4 regions of the Halomonas sp. PAMB 3232 genome follow, and region 1 is predicted to be linked to each of the others. Evidence: predicted binding sites of a transcription regulator. Region 1 holds the regulator's gene; each other region holds the start of a gene.
What was found. Region 1 encodes FliA, which starts transcription of late flagellar genes. Its sites were predicted from a motif close to CTAAAGTTNNNNNNNNNNCNGCCGATA; they were not measured.

Region 1 (4,080 bases):
GAAGCCGAGCGCTTGACCTGGGTCAGCCGGGTCAGCGGAAGCCAGCGGGTATACTGGCAGGGCGAGCGCTACGCCATGGCCGCGCTGTTTGACGAGGCGACCCTGGGCCACCAGGTGCCCGTGCGCTTTCGCGGTCAGTCGCTTTCGCTCTACAGCGCCCACGCCGAGGTTACCGACGTCGCGGGCCGGCGGCTGCTCGCCTGGCGCGGCGAACTGCGCGACCCGGAAACATCGCGGCGGGTCGCCAAGCGCTATTGGCTCACGCCGGCGCGGCTGGGGAGCGAGGCGCTGTCGCTTTTGATCACCCAGCTGCAAAGTGAAGGCACGGTAGCGCTGACCAAACGCGTTTGGCGCGCGCTCAAGGAGTCGGACGGCGGCGAGGTCAGCGCTGAGCTACGGCTCTTGATGGCCAGCGGCGTAGCGTGCGTGGCCACCCACCTGGACAGCGCCGAGGACGAAGAGGCCCAGGCGTTGCAGCAGGATTTACTGCGCCTTTTGGGTAGCCCGCGCAAGCGCCGCGATAGCGCGCTGGCGGACGCGATCATGCACTTTCTAATGACCCGCGACGCGATCCGTCAGTTTGGCAGCGTCAGCCGCGAGACCTTTGCATGAGCGGCCAGGACCAGGCCGCGGGGCTGCGCCAGTGGGCGAACCTGCGCACCGGCCAGTCGGCCGACGCGCAAGGCGACGACGATGTGCGGCAGGCTCAGGCGTTGGAGGCGAGCGAAGCCGATGCGCGCGCTGTCGATGCGCCCGTCGCGGACGCGCATGTCGCCAACGCGCACGTCGCAGACGCGCATGTCGCAGACGCGCATGTCGCCAAAATACCGCTCGCCGTGGTCGGGCTTGGGTCGAAGCAGCGCGAGCCGGTGATCGCGCGCCTCGACGAGTGGTCGCGGCTTGGCCGGCGCTGGGCGGCAACGCCAGAGAGCTGGGAGGTCGTGCCGGTGGACGCCGATGCGCCGCTCCAGGCGCTCTGCGCGCGCTACTCGCGCTGGGCGCTGTGGGTGCGAAGCGACGCCGAGGCGTTCGCCGCCATGTACCGCACGCTGCGCCTGGTCAGCGAACACCAGGGGCCCAAACGGCTGTTGGCGCTGCATGAGCCGGGCCTGCCCCGCGCCGGGCTGCTCGAGAATCTGCGCGCGGCGGCGACGGCGTACCTGGGGATCGAACTGCTGCTTTTGGCCAGGTAGGCCATACTGAGTGAGCCACTATGGTTAGGTTATGCTAATGAGAAACGTCATTCTCGCAGCGCTGAGGGGGGTGGTGGCCAGCGGGCTTTCTCTGTCGGCCCTGGCGGGCGGGGGCAGCTGGAGTGTCGATACGACTGGGCTGATGGTCGCGATGAGCGACCGGGCAAGTGCCAGCCAGGCGCTCGCGCCGCCGCCCAGTGCCGAGATTCATCAGGGGCGCATCGAGCGCGTCAACTGGCGCTTCGAAGCGCCGCCGGGGGCCGATATCCATGCCTGGCTTTGCCACCCGGAGCGCTGCGTCGCCCTCGACGGCCAGCGCGGCAGTGCCACCGGCCTTGCCGGGCTCAATGCCGGTGCGCCGCTCGAGTTTCGTTTCGCGTTGGGGCGTGGCCAGCCGCCGGTGAGGGTGAGAGGGCTTCAAGTGATTGTGAACTATCAGTGACCAGCGATTAGCCAGGGGCACGCCGATGTATACAGCAAAGGGAAGAATCCAACACAGCGATATGGTCAACCAGCACATGCCGCTGGTGCGTCGCCAGGCGCTGGCGTTGCAAGTTCGTTTGCCGGCCAGCATCGAGCTCGACGATCTGATCCAGGCCGGCATGGTAGGGCTTTTAGAGGCGCTGGGGCGTTTTGATGCCGCCCAGGGGGCGAGCTTCGCCACCTTTGCTAGCCAGCGAATTCGCGGCGCAATGGTCGATGAGCTGCGCACCCGGGACTGGCTGCCGCGCAGCGTACGCCGCTCGGCCCGGGCCATGGACGAGTCCGTGCGCCGGCTGGAGCAAAGCCTTGGCCGCCCCCCGGAAGAGAGCGAGATCGCCCGCGATCTGGACATGCCAATTAACGAGTACCAGCAGCTTCTGGCGGACACTAATAGTGGCCATCTGCTGCCTTTTGAGGAGCTTCTGGAGGAGGGCGGCGAGCCGATTCAGGAGTCGCTGAACGCGCCTTTCGAGGAGCTACTGGACGGCCAGCAGCGCGAAACCCTGATTGCCGCGATCGAGGCGCTGCCGGAGCGCGAAAAGCTGTTGATGGCGCTTTACTACCAGGAAGAGCTCAACCTCAAGGAGGTGGGCGCGGTGCTGGGCGTCACCGAGTCGCGCGTGTCGCAGCTACACAGCCAAGCCATCAGCCGTTTGCGGGCGCGTCTGCACGAGCCGGACTAAACCTTTTCACTGTTAACCCCAACCGGCGAGGAGCCGTCGATGAACCCCTCTACCCTGATTGGAATAGGCGCCAGCATCCTCTTGCTGGTGAGCGTGCTGTTCTTTACCGCAGAGTCCGCGGCAAGCTTCATCAACCTGCCCGGGCTTGCCATCGTCATCACCGGCACGCTGGCGGCGACCTTCATCAGCTATCCGCTCAAGGAAGTGGTGCGCGTGGTACGCCTGGTGGGGCTGGTATTTCGCCGCGAGAATACCTATGTGCGCGACGACATCGACGAGCTAGTCTCCATGGCCAGGCTCTGGTTCAAGGGCGACGTGCGCGCAGTGGAGCGCGAGCTCGAACACACCCGCAACCCGTTTTTGCGCACCGGCATCCAGCTCGTCATCGCCAACACCAAGGAAGACGAGATCTTTGACATGCTGCGCTGGCGTATCGCCAGGCTCAAGGCCCGCGAGCACGCCGAGGCGCAGATCTTTCGCACCATGGCGACCTACGCGCCGGCGTTTGGCATGATCGGTACCCTGGTGGGGCTGGTCAACATGCTCGAAGTCATGGACGCCGGGGATCTCGAGGTGATCGGCCCGCGCATGGCGGTGGCGCTTCTCACCACCTTCTACGGCATCCTGCTGGCGAACCTGGTGTTCAAGCCGGTGGCGGTGAAGCTCGAGCGGCGCACCGAGGAGCGCTTGATCACCATGAACATGGTGCTCGAAGGCATTTCGCTGATCACCAAGCGCCGGCTGCCGTCGTTCATCGAAGAGACGCTGAACTCGTTCGTGGCCAACTACCACGACGAGATCAACGACCCCCACGTGAAGCCGCGCCCGGGCAGCGGCGTCGCGGCGAAAGGCTAGCGCCATGCTCAATTGTGACGCCCGCCACGCGCTGGAAACGCCCTTTACCGGCGGCGACGGCGAGGAGGGGTGGCTGACCAGCTACCTCGACGTATTGACCCTTCTGATCACGCTGTTCGTGCTCCTGCTGGCACTGACGCCGGCGGGTAGCGGCGGCGAGGCATCAAACGAAGGCCAGGGCCTTCAGCCGCTCTCCTCGGGAATCTTGCCGCGCGACAGCGGTCTATCGCCGGCCATGGCCGCGCTCGACATTCAGGGCGTAAGCGTCAGCCAGGGGCGCGAAGGCGTGACCCTGCGCATCGACGACAGCCTGCTGTTCGCCAGCGGCGCCGCCGAGTTGACCCCCCAGGGAGAAGGCGTGCTCGAGCGATTGAGCGAGGTGATCGACACCTTCGAGGGCGAGGTGTCGGTGGAAGGCCATACCGATAACGTGCCGATTTCGACCGCGGCGTTCGCCTCCAACTGGGAGCTTTCGACCGGGCGGGCGATCGCGGTGGTGCGCCATCTCGAGCAGGAGGGCGTGGCGCGGCAGCGGCTACGCGCCGTGGGCTACGCCGACACGCGCCCGCTCGCCGGCAACGACACGCGGGAAGGGCGCGCCGCCAACCGCCGCGTCGAATTCGTGCTGCGAACTCCCGCCCCGGAGCCGGCGCGGGTTACGCCTTAAGCCCCGGCGCAGCGTCGCTGCATCTCCTGAATCGCCTGGCCGGCGCCGTCGAGATCAAACGTCATGGTCCAGGGCGTGGCACTCCCCTGCTCGAAGCCGATGAACAGCTGCTCGCCTTCACTCATGCGCGCCAGTAGCGCGTCGAGCTCGCCCAGGTAGAAGTGGCTGTAGAAGCCGTCATCCCCCTCTTCGACGATGA
Region 2 (4,080 bases), 350 kb from region 1:
CCATGCTGGCTCAGGCCAATCAGACCCCGCAGTCCGTTCTATCTCTGCTTGGTTAATAACACATTAATGAGTGTCGACGGGGCCGAAAGGCCCCGTTTTCGTTATAGGCTTGAGAGAAATATGGAACACTTCGTTACACGCTATAACCCCCGCATAGCCTGAAAATAACGCAGATCTTCTGCATCATTTTTCTATAGCGTTACTCTTTGCTACATAAAAAAAGCCTTGTTTCTTCAAGTGTTGGATATAGCAGCCGTTACCCCTTGGTAGCGACGGCACAAGCGTCGCCAAGTTGGCCCGCTGGCCAGTTATACTTCAAGGAGCAATACTCATGTCTGTAATCAATACGAATATCACCTCCATGATTGGCCAGAATAATCTGAGCTCTTCACAAAGCATGCTGGCTCAGGCGCAGGAGCGTCTCTCTTCCGGACTGCGTATTAACAGCGCCTCCGACGATGCCGCAGGTCAAGCCATCGCCAACAAGATGACTGCCCAAATCAACGGTATGAGCCAAGCCAGCCGTAACGCCAGCGACGGCATTTCCTTGGTGCAAACCATGGAAGGTGGTCTCGATCAGATCAACGACAACCTGCAACGTATTCGTGAGCTGGCGGTGCAGGGCGCTAACGATACCAACACGGAAGAAGATCGCGCGGCGATTGCCACCGAGATCACTGAGCGTATTGAAGAAATTGATCGTGTTGCGGGTAGCAACAACTTCAACGGTACTAACTTGCTGGACGGCGTTAGTACTGACGACCTGGAAATTCAGATCGGCGCGAACACCACTGACGATGACACCATTTCAGTAAGCCGCTTTGACGCCACTAGCGACAACCTGGGCGCGGTGAGTGGTGGGGTTGCCAACCTGGAGGCAGCGGCCACCGCGGTATCAGGTGGTGGTGACCATAGTGATTTCCAATCTTTGATTAATTCAGTGGATAGCGCCGTAAAAGAATTGGACACTAATCGTGCGGAGCTGGGTGCCACGCTCAACCGTTTCGATTCGGTGATCGACAACCTGGCAACGACCGAAACCAACCTTTCCGAAGCTCGGTCGCGCATCGAAGATGCCGACTACGCGGATGAGGTCTCCAACATGACCCGCGCTAATATCCTCCAGCAGGCGGGCACCTCCATGCTGGCGCAGGCTAACCAGACGCCGCAGTCCGTACTGTCTCTGCTGGGTTAATTGCTCGAGCAGTAGCACAACGAGTGAAGTGAACGACGGGGCCGCAAGGCCCCGTTTTTCGTTGGGCGCCTCCCGCATTTTTTCTCATGTGAATCGCGCGAAAGGCCTAAAGAAGTACCTCCAACAGCCGTTAATTATAATAACGGCGATGCAAGCGCCGATTTAAAGGCCTCTCCTGGGCCACTAAACACAGAGGATTACCCCATGTCCGTCATCAATACCAACATCACGTCCATGATTGGCCAGAACAACCTGAGCAAGTCCCAGGGCATGCTGGCTCAGGCGCAAGAGCGTCTCTCTTCCGGCCTGCGTATCAACAGCGCCTCCGACGACGCAGCAGGTCAGGCGATCGCCAACAAGATGACCGCCCAGATCAAGGGTATGGATCAGGCGAGCCGTAACGCCAGCGACGGTATCTCGCTCGTTCAAACCATGGAAGGCGGTCTGGACCAGATCAACGACAACCTGCAGCGTATTCGCGAATTGGCGGTTCAGGGCGCCAACGATACCAACACCGCCGATGACCGTACTGCGATCACCACTGAGATCAACGAGCGTCTGGCCGAGATCGACCGCGTAGCAGGCAGCAACAACTTCAACGGCACTAGCTTGCTCAATGCCAGCGGCAGCCTGAGCATTCAGGTTGGCTCCAACACCGATTCCGAAGACGTGATTAGTGTCAAGACCGTCGATGCGACTGTGGCGGGTCTGGGCTTAGCAAGCGGCAGTGAAATCACCGGCACCACATTTGCCGTTAGTGGTGGCACCGCAGCCCACAGCAGCTTCCAGAATCTAATCGACTCCGTCGATGCCGCGACCAAGACTCTGGACACCAACCGCGCAACCTTGGGTGCCACGCTGAACCGCTTCGACTCCGTAATCGACAACCTGGCGACCACCTCGACCAACCTGTCCGAAGCGCGCTCACGAATCGAAGACGCCGATTACGCGAAAGAAGTGTCCAACATGACTCGCGCCAACATCCTTCAGCAGGCGGGTACCTCCATGCTGGCCCAGGCGAACCAGACGCCGCAGTCTGTACTGTCTCTGCTGGGTTAATTCTTTCAGCGGTACAACTAATGAAACAACCGAACGGGGCCAAAAGGCCCCGTTTTCTTTTAGGTGGCTCAGTGTCAGCTCCTTTACACGTTTCCTACCAGGCCAGCCTAAAGCGTGGCGTCGCACATTCGGTAACTATAATTATCTCCTTCGCAACCCTGGTTCCTGAAGCAGTCCATGGAATACCTGCTTAAAAACCGGTGCATTTGCCTCTTTGGTACACGTGGTCGCGAAGTAGACTAGGCAGACTGCCACTTTTTTGCGAGCTGCCTAATGGCCAAGACGACTCCCGCCACACCCAAACGTAAACCTCGTTTGCTATGGGCCAACCCGTTCTGCCTTTTGGATACGTCCAGCGGTGCAAGCATGACCGTACGCCAAATGCTGCTTCAGTTAGTGGCCAATGGGTATGACGTCAAAGTGCTGGGAGCGACGGTATTCGACAACCCCAAGGGAATGGCGCTTCTCAAGGAGCAGTTCGCTGATCTCGATTCCCATCTGCACCAGTTGATTGACGCGAAAGATGGTCCTCTGACTCATCAGATGCTCGTGAGCTACAGCTATAACCGGAATCATTTCACCACGCACGAAGAAGGGCTCTGGTATAGCCAGTATGTATATCTGTTGGATTCCTTCAAGCCGGACGTTGTGTGGTTCTACGGTGGCCAGACCGTGGATATGCTTATCGCCGACGAGGCCCGCGATCGAGGTATCCCCGTGGCCTTTTATCTGGCTAATGGCAACTATAAATCGCCCCGCTGGTGCCGTGATATTGATCTGATCGTAACCGACAGCCAAGCAACGGCAGACATGTATCGCAAGGAAGTAGGATTTACCTCCACGCCGGTAGGCAAGTTCATTGCCTCGGACCGCTTCGTTGCCGATGAGCACGAGCGCAAGCGACTTCTTTTTGTGAATCCGAGCTGGCAGAAGGGCGCCAGCGTGTTCGTACAACTGGCTGAAAAGCTCGAGCGAGAGCGTCCGGATATCGAACTTGAGGTCGTGGAGGCGCGCGCCGATTGGTCGGCCGTGCTGCGTGAGACGACCAAGCGGATGGGGCAACAGCGCAGCACGTTGAGTAACGTGACTGTGACGGGTAATACCAGTGATATGCGAGGGCCTTATAGCCGCGCGCGCGTATTGGCTGCGCCCAGCCTCTGGTGGGAGAGCTCCGGGCGGGTGCTTGCTGAGGCCATGCTCAATGGTATACCGGCGCTGATCACCAATCGCGGTGGCATGCCCGAAATGGTAGGTAAGGCGGGTATCACCTTCGATTTCCCCGAACAGTGTTATGAAGAGCCCTACCAGCATCTGCTTGGCGAGCAAGAGTTACAGCCGCTATTCAATGCAGCGGTCGCTTTTTTCGATGATGAGGCGCTCTATCAGAAATACGTGGCACAGGCTTTCAACATAGGTGAAGAGAAACACCACATTGATCGTGCTACCGACAGACTGCTTAGTGCCTTGGCTCCTCTGGTGCGAGAACGCGCTGGTAACAAGGAGTTTTCGGCCAGCCAGAAGAAGCGTCATCGCCAACGCCTTCCAAGCAGGGCCACCAAGCCAGAAATGAAAGTGGATCGCACTCTACAGCAGCTGATCAACGGCAAAATAAAAGGCGTTTTGGGGAGCGACACCCAAGCGACCAAGCTGCATCTCACTGAAGATTTTACTTGGCAATTAAAGGGGAAGATCATCGTACTTGATAATCGTGCCAGCCTGATCAAGAGTGGTTTGGCTGATCAGATGGCAGTAACTGGGGCGTTCGGTATCGTAGCCTTTGACCCCGCCAGCGAAATCAAGACGCCCAAGCAATACGAAGGCAGTGA
Region 3 (4,080 bases), 1.3 Mb from region 1:
ATCGTTCGCCATCGCGGCAAGATCGAGGCGGTGATCAATAACGCCCGGCGCGCGGTTGAGATGATCGAGCAGGAGGGCTCGCTCGCGGCGTACTTTTGGCGCTTCGAGCCCGAGGCCGATGAAGTGGCCGTGCCGCAGAGCGTCTCGACCTCGCCAACCTCCGTAGCACTCTCGAAAGATCTCAAGAAGCGGGGCTGGAAATTCGTGGGGCCGACTACGGTGTTCGCCTTCATGCAGGCGATGGGGATGATCAACGATCACGCCGAGACGTGTTTTTTACGTCCTCATATCGAAGAAGCCCGCCGAGCATTTATCCGACCCGCTCATTAACGCGTGAGACTATAAATAGCAAAGCTCGCAGCGGCCACGCGCGTTACAATGGTGAAAAGGCCGCCCGGTAAGACAGCCGCGTCCATTCATTCGATTTTCAAGGTAGTGCTGTGATCAACACCAAAATCCATAAGGCGGTTTATGAGCTGGCCGAGAAGCTGATGAAGGCCGCTCACCACGAGGACCGTGAGAGCTTCGAGGCGCTTTATGGCGAGCTCGAGGCGCTCTGTATCGACAACGAGTACACTGAAAAGGATCACCCGGAGCAGTGGGAGACGCTGGCGGACTTCACCGAGGAGTCGGATGAGGCACTGGCGCTTTACCAGAAAGCGCTGGATAAAGCCGCGGCCCGGCCCTTGCCGGACTATGTCGCCTCGATCGGCTACTCCATGGCGACGCTTCAGGTGGAACTCGATGAGTCGGATGCCGCTCTCAAGAGCCTGCGCCAGGCCAAGGCCAGCGCCGCGCACATCGAAGATGACGAGCTAAAAGCCGAGATCGACGCGCTTTTAACCACGCTGACCCCCCGTTAGGATTCAATCTTGACCAATAACGATATTTTCCGCCGCCTACGCTACGCCTTCGATTTGAAGGACACCGCCATCGTCACCATTTTCAAGCTGGCTGACGTCGAGGTGTCCCAGGAGCAGGTCACTGCCTGGCTCAAAAAGGATGACGACGAGGCCTTCAAATCAATGCGAGACAAGGATCTGGCGGGGTTTCTGAACGGCTTCATCAGCTACAAGCGCGGCAAGCTTGAAGGCCCGGCACCGACACCGGAGTCCAAACTCACCAATAATCAGGTATTTCAGAAGCTGCGCATCGCTTTGAACCTGCAGGCCGAGGACATTCTGGCGCTGTTCAAGAGTGAAGGGCTGCCGCTGAGTTCCCACGAGCTGAGCGCGTTCTTTCGCAAACCCAGCCACAAGAACTACCGCGAGTGTAAGGACCAGGTGCTGCGCACCTTCCTGATGGGCCTGCAGCATCAGCACCGCCCAACGCCGCCGGCATCCTGACCGGCGTTGACCGCTGAGCGCGACGCTCGATACAAAAAAGGCCACCTCGACAGGTGGCCTTTTGCGTGGGCGCTTTGATCAGAACTCGACGCCAAAGTTGGTCAAAAATGCGGTGTTCCAGCCGTCGTCGACCGGCGAGCCGAAGTAGTTCAGCCCGTTCTTGTTCGAGACGATATCGAACCAGGCGAAAAACGGCCCGGCGGTCATCTGCACGCCCAGATCGTTGACCATCGGGTTTTGCTGATCGCCGAAGCCGCCGTTGAGGCTGGTAAAGTCGTTTGAAGGGTCGATCACGCTGAAGTCGTTGAAGAAATAGAGGCTTTCAACCGGGCCCCAGTCCACGTCCATGTTGTAACCGACGCTCGCCGAGTAGATTTCGCCCTGAGCGGGAATCAGGTAGTTGAAGTTGAACGCGCCGATCTGCAGGGCGTTATCGGAAATGCCCGAGGTCGCCTCGTCGGGATTTTTAGCGTTGTACTCGTAGGTGGTAGCCTGGACCAGCGTGCGCCAGTTGCCGTAGCTTCCGTCCACGCCGAGTGCCGCCGACCAATTGTCGCCGCTGCGTTCGGTGTTGCGGTTGTAGAGCTGACCGCCCTTCGCCGAGACGTTCACCTGGATGGCGTAATCGGTGTCATGGCCGAAGGTGTAGCCTAGGCGCGCCGCGACCTGGTTCTCTTCGCTGTTGCCCTGGGCGCCATCGCCCACGGCGTTGGCGCCGTAGTGCTCGTTGCCATCGCCCAGACTGTCGCTTTTGAAAAACGCAAGCGAGGTGTCCCAGGGCCCGGCGGAGTGATCCCACTTGATGCCGGCGTTCTGGTTATCGTTGAAGCCCGCCAGATAGCCCAGGTTGCCGTACCAGCCCAGGTAGCCGTAATCCATGTTGCCAAAGGGCGTCTGCACCAGGCCCAGCTTGAACGAGTCTTCCTCGGTGGGGTTGTAGCCGATCCAGCCGTGCTGCAAAAAATGGTAGTCGTCGTAGAAGCGGTAGGCCAGCGAGTAGTCGATAGCGCCGGTTTCACCCTGAACGGTCACGACGAACTTGCCGAAGTCGAGATCGCCCGAGGTGTCCTTGCTCTGGCTATCCCAGTCGTTGACGCTGCCGCTGAGTTCGAGCAGCCCACCGATTTCGACCTGCTGCATCTCTTGAAGCGTTTGCTGGTTCTGCTGGGCGAGCTGGGCCTCTTCGCCGTTGGCCGAGGTGCCCGTGGCGGTGCCCTCACCATAAGCGTCCTTGCTGGCGTTGCTTTGACTGGAACCGCTTTGATTGAAACCGCTCTGGCCAGCGCCGCTCTGACTGGAAGTGCCCTGATTCGATGCCATCGATTGGTCGTTGTTTGATGCGCCGTAGGACTGCTGGCGTTCGAGCTGCTCGATGCGCTGCTGCATCTGGTTGAGCTGGGCGCGCAGCTCGTCGATGGTTTGCGAGTCACTGGTTTGTGCCTGGGCGCTGGAGAGCATGGCCGCAGAGACGCTAAGCCCGAGTGCCAGTCGCTTGAACTGGCATACGCGTGGGTATGACATGATGTTTTCCTTGCGAGTGTCGTTTTATATGCCGTTTTTTAATTATTGAAGGCTGGCTGGGTTACATACCGCCGATCACCGAAAACGGTATGCGAGAAGGCGTGAGAGGCGCTGCCCGCTCAATACCCTAGTGACAACGCTTGGCTAAAGCAAATACGGCGCTTGCCAGCGTCACCTGCGCCGGCTGAATTAAACAGGGTCAACGCTTTGCACGTTGAAAGGCGTTGTCACGAGCTAAAGCCCGACGCCGCACGACCGATATACAGAAGACACCCTTTTCCACACGAGCCCCCTTTATGCCTACTTCGCACCGTACCTTAATGGCGGCTTTCGCTTTATCCATACTACCCGCCCACGCCGTTGCCCATAGCGACCCGGCCGAAACCGCGGTGATGGCCTGGCTTGCCAGCATCGACAGCGGAGAGTTCGAGAAAGCCTGGGAGTCGGCGTCGCCGCTTCTACAGCGCCCGCTATCGCCGGATATGCTGGCGCGCACCGTTGAGCTTGCGCGAAAAGACATGGGGCCGGTGGAGTCGCGCCACCCGCTGCGCGTGGTCAGCGACACCTCCATGCCCGGTGCGCCGCGCGGGGATCTCAAGATATTTACCTTTCAAACCAGCTTCGCCAACAAGCAGGTGACCGAGACCGTCACGCCGCACTTCGAGGATGGGACCTGGCGGGTGAGCGGCTACTACGTGCAGTAGCCGATATTCTCGGGTTCGCCCTTGGCATACATGGTTAGTTCTTGACGCACACGAACAGCGCGTTGCCCGTTTCGCCGTTCCAGGGCGTGATCGCCTGGAAATCATGCTCGAACACCTCGACGGTAAAGTAGGGCGTTAGCAGCGCGATGAGTTCCTTGAAGCTCACGGCGACCATGGCGTGTTCGTCGACCCAGCGCTCGCTCTGTCCGGCGGTGGTTTTCTCGATACAGAGTTTTAGCGACTGACGCTCGCCTTTACCCGGGTAGTGCCAGCCCGAGCTGAACGTGAACGTCTCCTCTTCCCGGCGCGCGGTGTGTTTGATCGAAAGGGCGTTGTCGATCTTCTCCTTGTCCACGGCATTGAAGCAGATTACGCCGCCCGCCTCGAGCGCGCGCCAGGCGCTTTCGATGCACGCCTTTAGGCGCTCGACATCCGCGTTGTAGTGAATCGAGTAGAGAAAACAGGTGATCAGATCCTGCGGCTCACCGACGACGAAGTCGCCCATGTCC
Region 4 (4,080 bases), 350 kb from region 1:
GCACCCTGAACCGCCAGCTCACGAATACGCTGCAGGTTGTCGTTGATCTGGTCCAGGCCGCCTTCCATGGTTTGAACGAGCGAGATACCGTCGCTGGCGTTACGGCTCGCCTGATCCATACCCTTGATCTGGGCGGTCATCTTGTTGGCGATCGCCTGACCTGCTGCGTCGTCGGAGGCGCTGTTGATACGCAGGCCGGAAGAAAGACGCTCCTGCGCCTGAGCCAGCATGCCCTGGGACTTGCTCAGGTTGTTCTGGCCAATCATGGAAGTAATGTTGGTATTGATGACGGACATGGGGTAATCCTCTGTGTTTAGTGGCCCAGGAGAGGCCTTTAAATCGGCGCTTGCATCGCCGTTATTATAATTAACGGCTGTTGGAGGCACTTCTTTAGGCCTTTCGCGCGATTCACATGAGAAAAATGCGCGAGGCGCCCAACGAAAAACGGGGCCTTGCGGCCCCGTCGTTCACTTCGCTCGTGGTACTACTGCTTGAGCGATTAACCCAGCAGAGACAGTACAGACTGCGGGGTCTGGTTAGCCTGGGCCAGCATGGACGTACCCGCCTGCTGAAGGATGTTGGCACGTGTCATGTTCGACACTTCTTTCGCGTAGTCGGCATCTTCGATGCGTGAGCGCGCTTCGGAAAGGTTAGTAGTCGTGGTCGCCAGGTTATCGATCACAGAGTCGAAGCGGTTCAGCGTGGCACCCAGAGTCGCACGCTGCGTGTCGAGCGACTTGACGGCGGTATCGACATTGTCGATCAGCGTCTGGAAGTTGTCGTGAGTCGCGCCGGCACCGGAGAGAGCCGCCGCAGACCCGCTAACACCCAGCGCACTGCTAGTTGCGTCGAAAGTATTGACGGTAATAGTGTCGTTGCCGCTGGTGTTAGAACCGACTTGGATATTGAGCGCCGTGCTCGCGCCGCTTGACAACAGGTTAGTGCCGTTGAAGTTGTTGCTGCCCGCTACGCGGTCGATCTCAGCGATACGCTCGTTGATCTCGGTGGTGATCGCCGCGCGGTCATCGGCGGTGTTAGTGTCGTTAGCACCCTGTACCGCCAGTTCACGAATACGCTGCAGGTTGTCGTTGATCTGGTCCAGGCCGCCTTCCATGGTTTGAACGAGCGAGATACCGTCGCTGGCGTTACGGCTCGCCTGATCCATACCCTTGATCTGGGCGGTCATCTTGTTGGCGATCGCCTGACCTGCTGCGTCGTCGGAGGCGCTGTTGATACGCAGGCCGGAAGAAAGACGCTCCTGCGCCTGAGCCAGCATGCCCTGGGACTTGCTCAGGTTGTTCTGGCCGATCATGGAAGTGATGTTGGTATTGATGACGGACATGGGGTAATCCTCTGTGTTTAGTGGCCCAAGAGAGGCCTATAAATCGGCGCTTGCATCGCCGTTGTTATAATTAACGGCGAAGCGGGGCGATCCTTTAGCTCATTTACCCACTTTTTTATGAAAATTTGGCCTTGAAACTATAACGGGGCCTTACGGCCCCGCTGATAAAATAAATTGTCGTTACGAACGAGAGCGTATTAGCACCGTTTCGTTTGATAGCAAGGTTTACTACTTCTGCATATTGCTCAGCATATCGAACTGCTGGCCCAGGTAGCTGCTCATGGAGTTCATCTGCGCAATCATGCCATCGAGCTGGGCAAACTGCTTACGATAGCGCTCCACGTTGCGCTCGATGCTGGCTTCCATGCGCTCCTTGCGCTTATCGAGACTCTCGATTCGCTGTTCTGCACTGGTGACCGAGCTTTTAATGAGGCCATCTTCTGAGGTAATGGTCGTCAATGTTGTGCTGAGGCGCCCTGCAAAGCCTGCTTCCTTGCTGTCACCAGCGAAGAAGGCAGATAGGCCTTCAGGGTCGTTGGCAACAGCGGCATCGAGCTTTTCTTCGTCGACCTTCAAGCGCCCGCGCTCATCAATCGAGATTCCGATTTCAGACAGCCGCGTGATATCGCCGCCCGCCAAGCTGTCGCTCACGTCACGACTCAAGCGGTTTTCGATAGTGCGTACGGTACGGTCACCTATCAGCTCGCCCGAGATCTCGCCTTCGCCGTTGAACTTGGTCATGCGCTCTACGGTCGATTTCATTTCGTTGTAGTTACTGACGAAGTTATTGATCGCCTCCTTCAAGGAGTCGTTGTCTCGCTCGATCACCAGGGTGGCGGGGGATTCCGACACGGCGGTGAGATCGAGCGTTACACCCTCAATAGCGCCTTCGACGCGGTTGGTCTTGCTGGTGATCGCGATGCCGTTGACGTTGAGCGCAGCGTCCTGGCCTGGCCGCACCGTCGTGCTATCCATTGAAAGCCCATCGAGACCGGAAAACCCTGTGAGCGAGGCGTCCTTGCCGGTTTCCTTTGAGCTGAGCGCCAAACGGTATCCGGTGCCATCGTTGACAAGCGAGGCGGTAACACCCGACTCCTTATTTGCATTGATCTGATCGCGTACCTGGGCTAGCGTGCTGCCTGCCTTGATATCGACGTCAAGGCTCGTCTGCGTAGTGCCCGCGCCGAAATTGAGCTTCAATTTCGTATCAGTAGCAGTGAGCTCCTGATCCAGCGCCACACTATTGGACGCCGCGCTGCCGGCACGAGCCAGCTGAGACACGCTAATTTCAAAGCGCCCAGGGTTGGCCTTCTCACCCGCCGTGGCCAGAACGCCACTGCCGGTTACCGTGCTTTTTTGCTGTTTGAAGGTCGAGGCATCGTTTAGCGCCTTGACCGAGGTGTTGACCCGGTCCATCGCCGACTCAAGACGCCCATAGGCCGAAATTTTGGTCTTTTGAGCACTTTGCTGCTGTAAAACGGGGGTAAGCTTCTGGCGCTCAGCGGCTTTAAGCTGATCCACCAGACCGTTCAAGTCCAACCCGGAACCTACACCAAGCGCGGAGATTGATGCCATGGGTTAAATCCTCGAGTAATAAGTAGCAAAGAGTATGGGTTGATTACCTTGTTTATCGGCGGGGTGATAACGAACTTTAGGCACCTTCAAAAGATACCTCTAAAAAAAGCCCAGCGTTGTAGCTGGGCATTTCCTGTCCGTGAGAGCTGGGCCTAGCTCTGGTTGGTTTGGGCCAGCATTCCCAACTGCTGTTCGAGATAGGCACCCGTCTGATTCATTTGCGCCACCATGCTATCCATTGCTTGAAACTGAACACGATAACGCTCGACGGTTTGCCCGATGCGCTCTTCGGTTCGGCTATAGCGCTCCTGTAGCGACTCGACGCGGCTTTCTGCATTTTCTTTGGCCGTATCAAGGCGGCCGCCATCGCCTACCAGGCGCTCAAGAGACGTATTGATTTGTCCGGCCATGCCGCCTCCTTCGCTGCTCCCTGCGAAAAATTGGGCCAGCCTGTCCGGCTGGGTGGCAATGACGTTATCCAGCTTTTCGTCATCGACCTTTAGCGTACCGTCGGTTTGCAATGAAATGCCGACGTCGGACAGTACGTTGAAGCCGTCACCGCCGGTCATACCGCTAATAGCCTGACGGAGCTCGCGCTCGACGGCTCGTGTAGTCGCATCAGCGTTCAAGCCTCCCGACTGGCCCGTTTCCACATCGAAGTTGGTCAAGGTATTCAAGGTGCTCTTGAGCGTGTTGAAGCTTTCCACAAAGGTATTCACGTTCTCACGCAGTGCTTCATTATCCTGCTCGACCTTGATGGTACTCGAAGTACCGGCCTCCGTGAGCGTCAAGGTCATTCCTTGAATGGCGCCCTCGACCTGGTTGGAGGCACTGACGATATCGATACCGTTGACGTTGAACGCCGCGTTCTGTCCCTTTTGCACGACCTGAGTGTCCGAGGTGGTGACATCACCGGATAGAATGGTCGAGAAATTGGTACTTTCGATACTGGCATCAGCGCCGGTCTCGCTCGACATGACCGAGAGCCGATACCCTTGCCCGTCATTGATGATAGAGGCAGTCACCTGACCGCCGCCTTGATCGTTGATGGCGTCTCGAATGTCTTCAAGCGAACTGCCATCGGCGATCGTGATCTCGGGCATACTGCCTTCAGTCAGTGCGAAGCTGAGCGTCTGCTCACCGCTGACAACACTTTCATCAGC

Region 2: RN346_RS14535 (flagellin) is a predicted target of FliA. The motif match lies at 1,302-1,328, and genes of this name have one in related genera.
Region 3: RN346_RS10090 (DUF4019 domain-containing protein) is a predicted target of FliA. The motif match lies at 3,102-3,128, and genes of this name have one in related genera.
Region 4: fliD (flagellar filament capping protein FliD) is a predicted target of FliA. The motif match lies at 2,971-2,997, and genes of this name have one in related genera.

What each region holds. Positions count from the first base shown of each region.
Region 1 covers NZ_CP134865.1:3,530,197-3,534,276, reverse strand. The annotation lists gene flhF (flagellar biosynthesis protein FlhF) at 1-612, shown strand, start outside; gene RN346_RS16265 (hypothetical protein) at 696-1,193, shown strand; gene RN346_RS16260 (flagellar protein FlhE) at 1,231-1,635, shown strand; gene RN346_RS16255 (RNA polymerase sigma factor FliA) at 1,661-2,359, shown strand; gene RN346_RS16250 (motility protein A) at 2,399-3,214, shown strand; gene RN346_RS16245 (OmpA family protein) at 3,219-3,881, shown strand; gene RN346_RS16240 (hypothetical protein) at 3,878-4,080, opposite strand, start outside.
Region 2 covers NZ_CP134865.1:3,178,670-3,182,749, reverse strand. The annotation lists gene RN346_RS14545 (flagellin) at 1-56, shown strand, start outside; gene RN346_RS14540 (flagellin) at 332-1,195, shown strand; gene RN346_RS14535 (flagellin) at 1,400-2,254, shown strand; gene RN346_RS14530 (glycosyltransferase) at 2,528-4,080, shown strand, end outside.
Region 3 covers NZ_CP134865.1:2,204,917-2,208,996, reverse strand. The annotation lists gene RN346_RS10110 (DNA-3-methyladenine glycosylase I) at 1-330, shown strand, start outside; gene RN346_RS10105 (tetratricopeptide repeat protein) at 441-863, shown strand; gene RN346_RS10100 (DUF1456 family protein) at 873-1,346, shown strand; gene RN346_RS10095 (hypothetical protein) at 1,425-2,867, opposite strand; gene RN346_RS10090 (DUF4019 domain-containing protein) at 3,164-3,571, shown strand; gene RN346_RS10085 (class I SAM-dependent methyltransferase) at 3,606-4,080, opposite strand, start outside.
Region 4 covers NZ_CP134865.1:3,184,307-3,188,386, forward strand. The annotation lists gene RN346_RS14550 (flagellin) at 1-296, opposite strand, end outside; gene RN346_RS14555 (flagellin) at 500-1,342, opposite strand; gene fliD (flagellar filament capping protein FliD) at 1,571-2,875, opposite strand; gene fliD (flagellar filament capping protein FliD) at 3,070-4,080, opposite strand, start outside.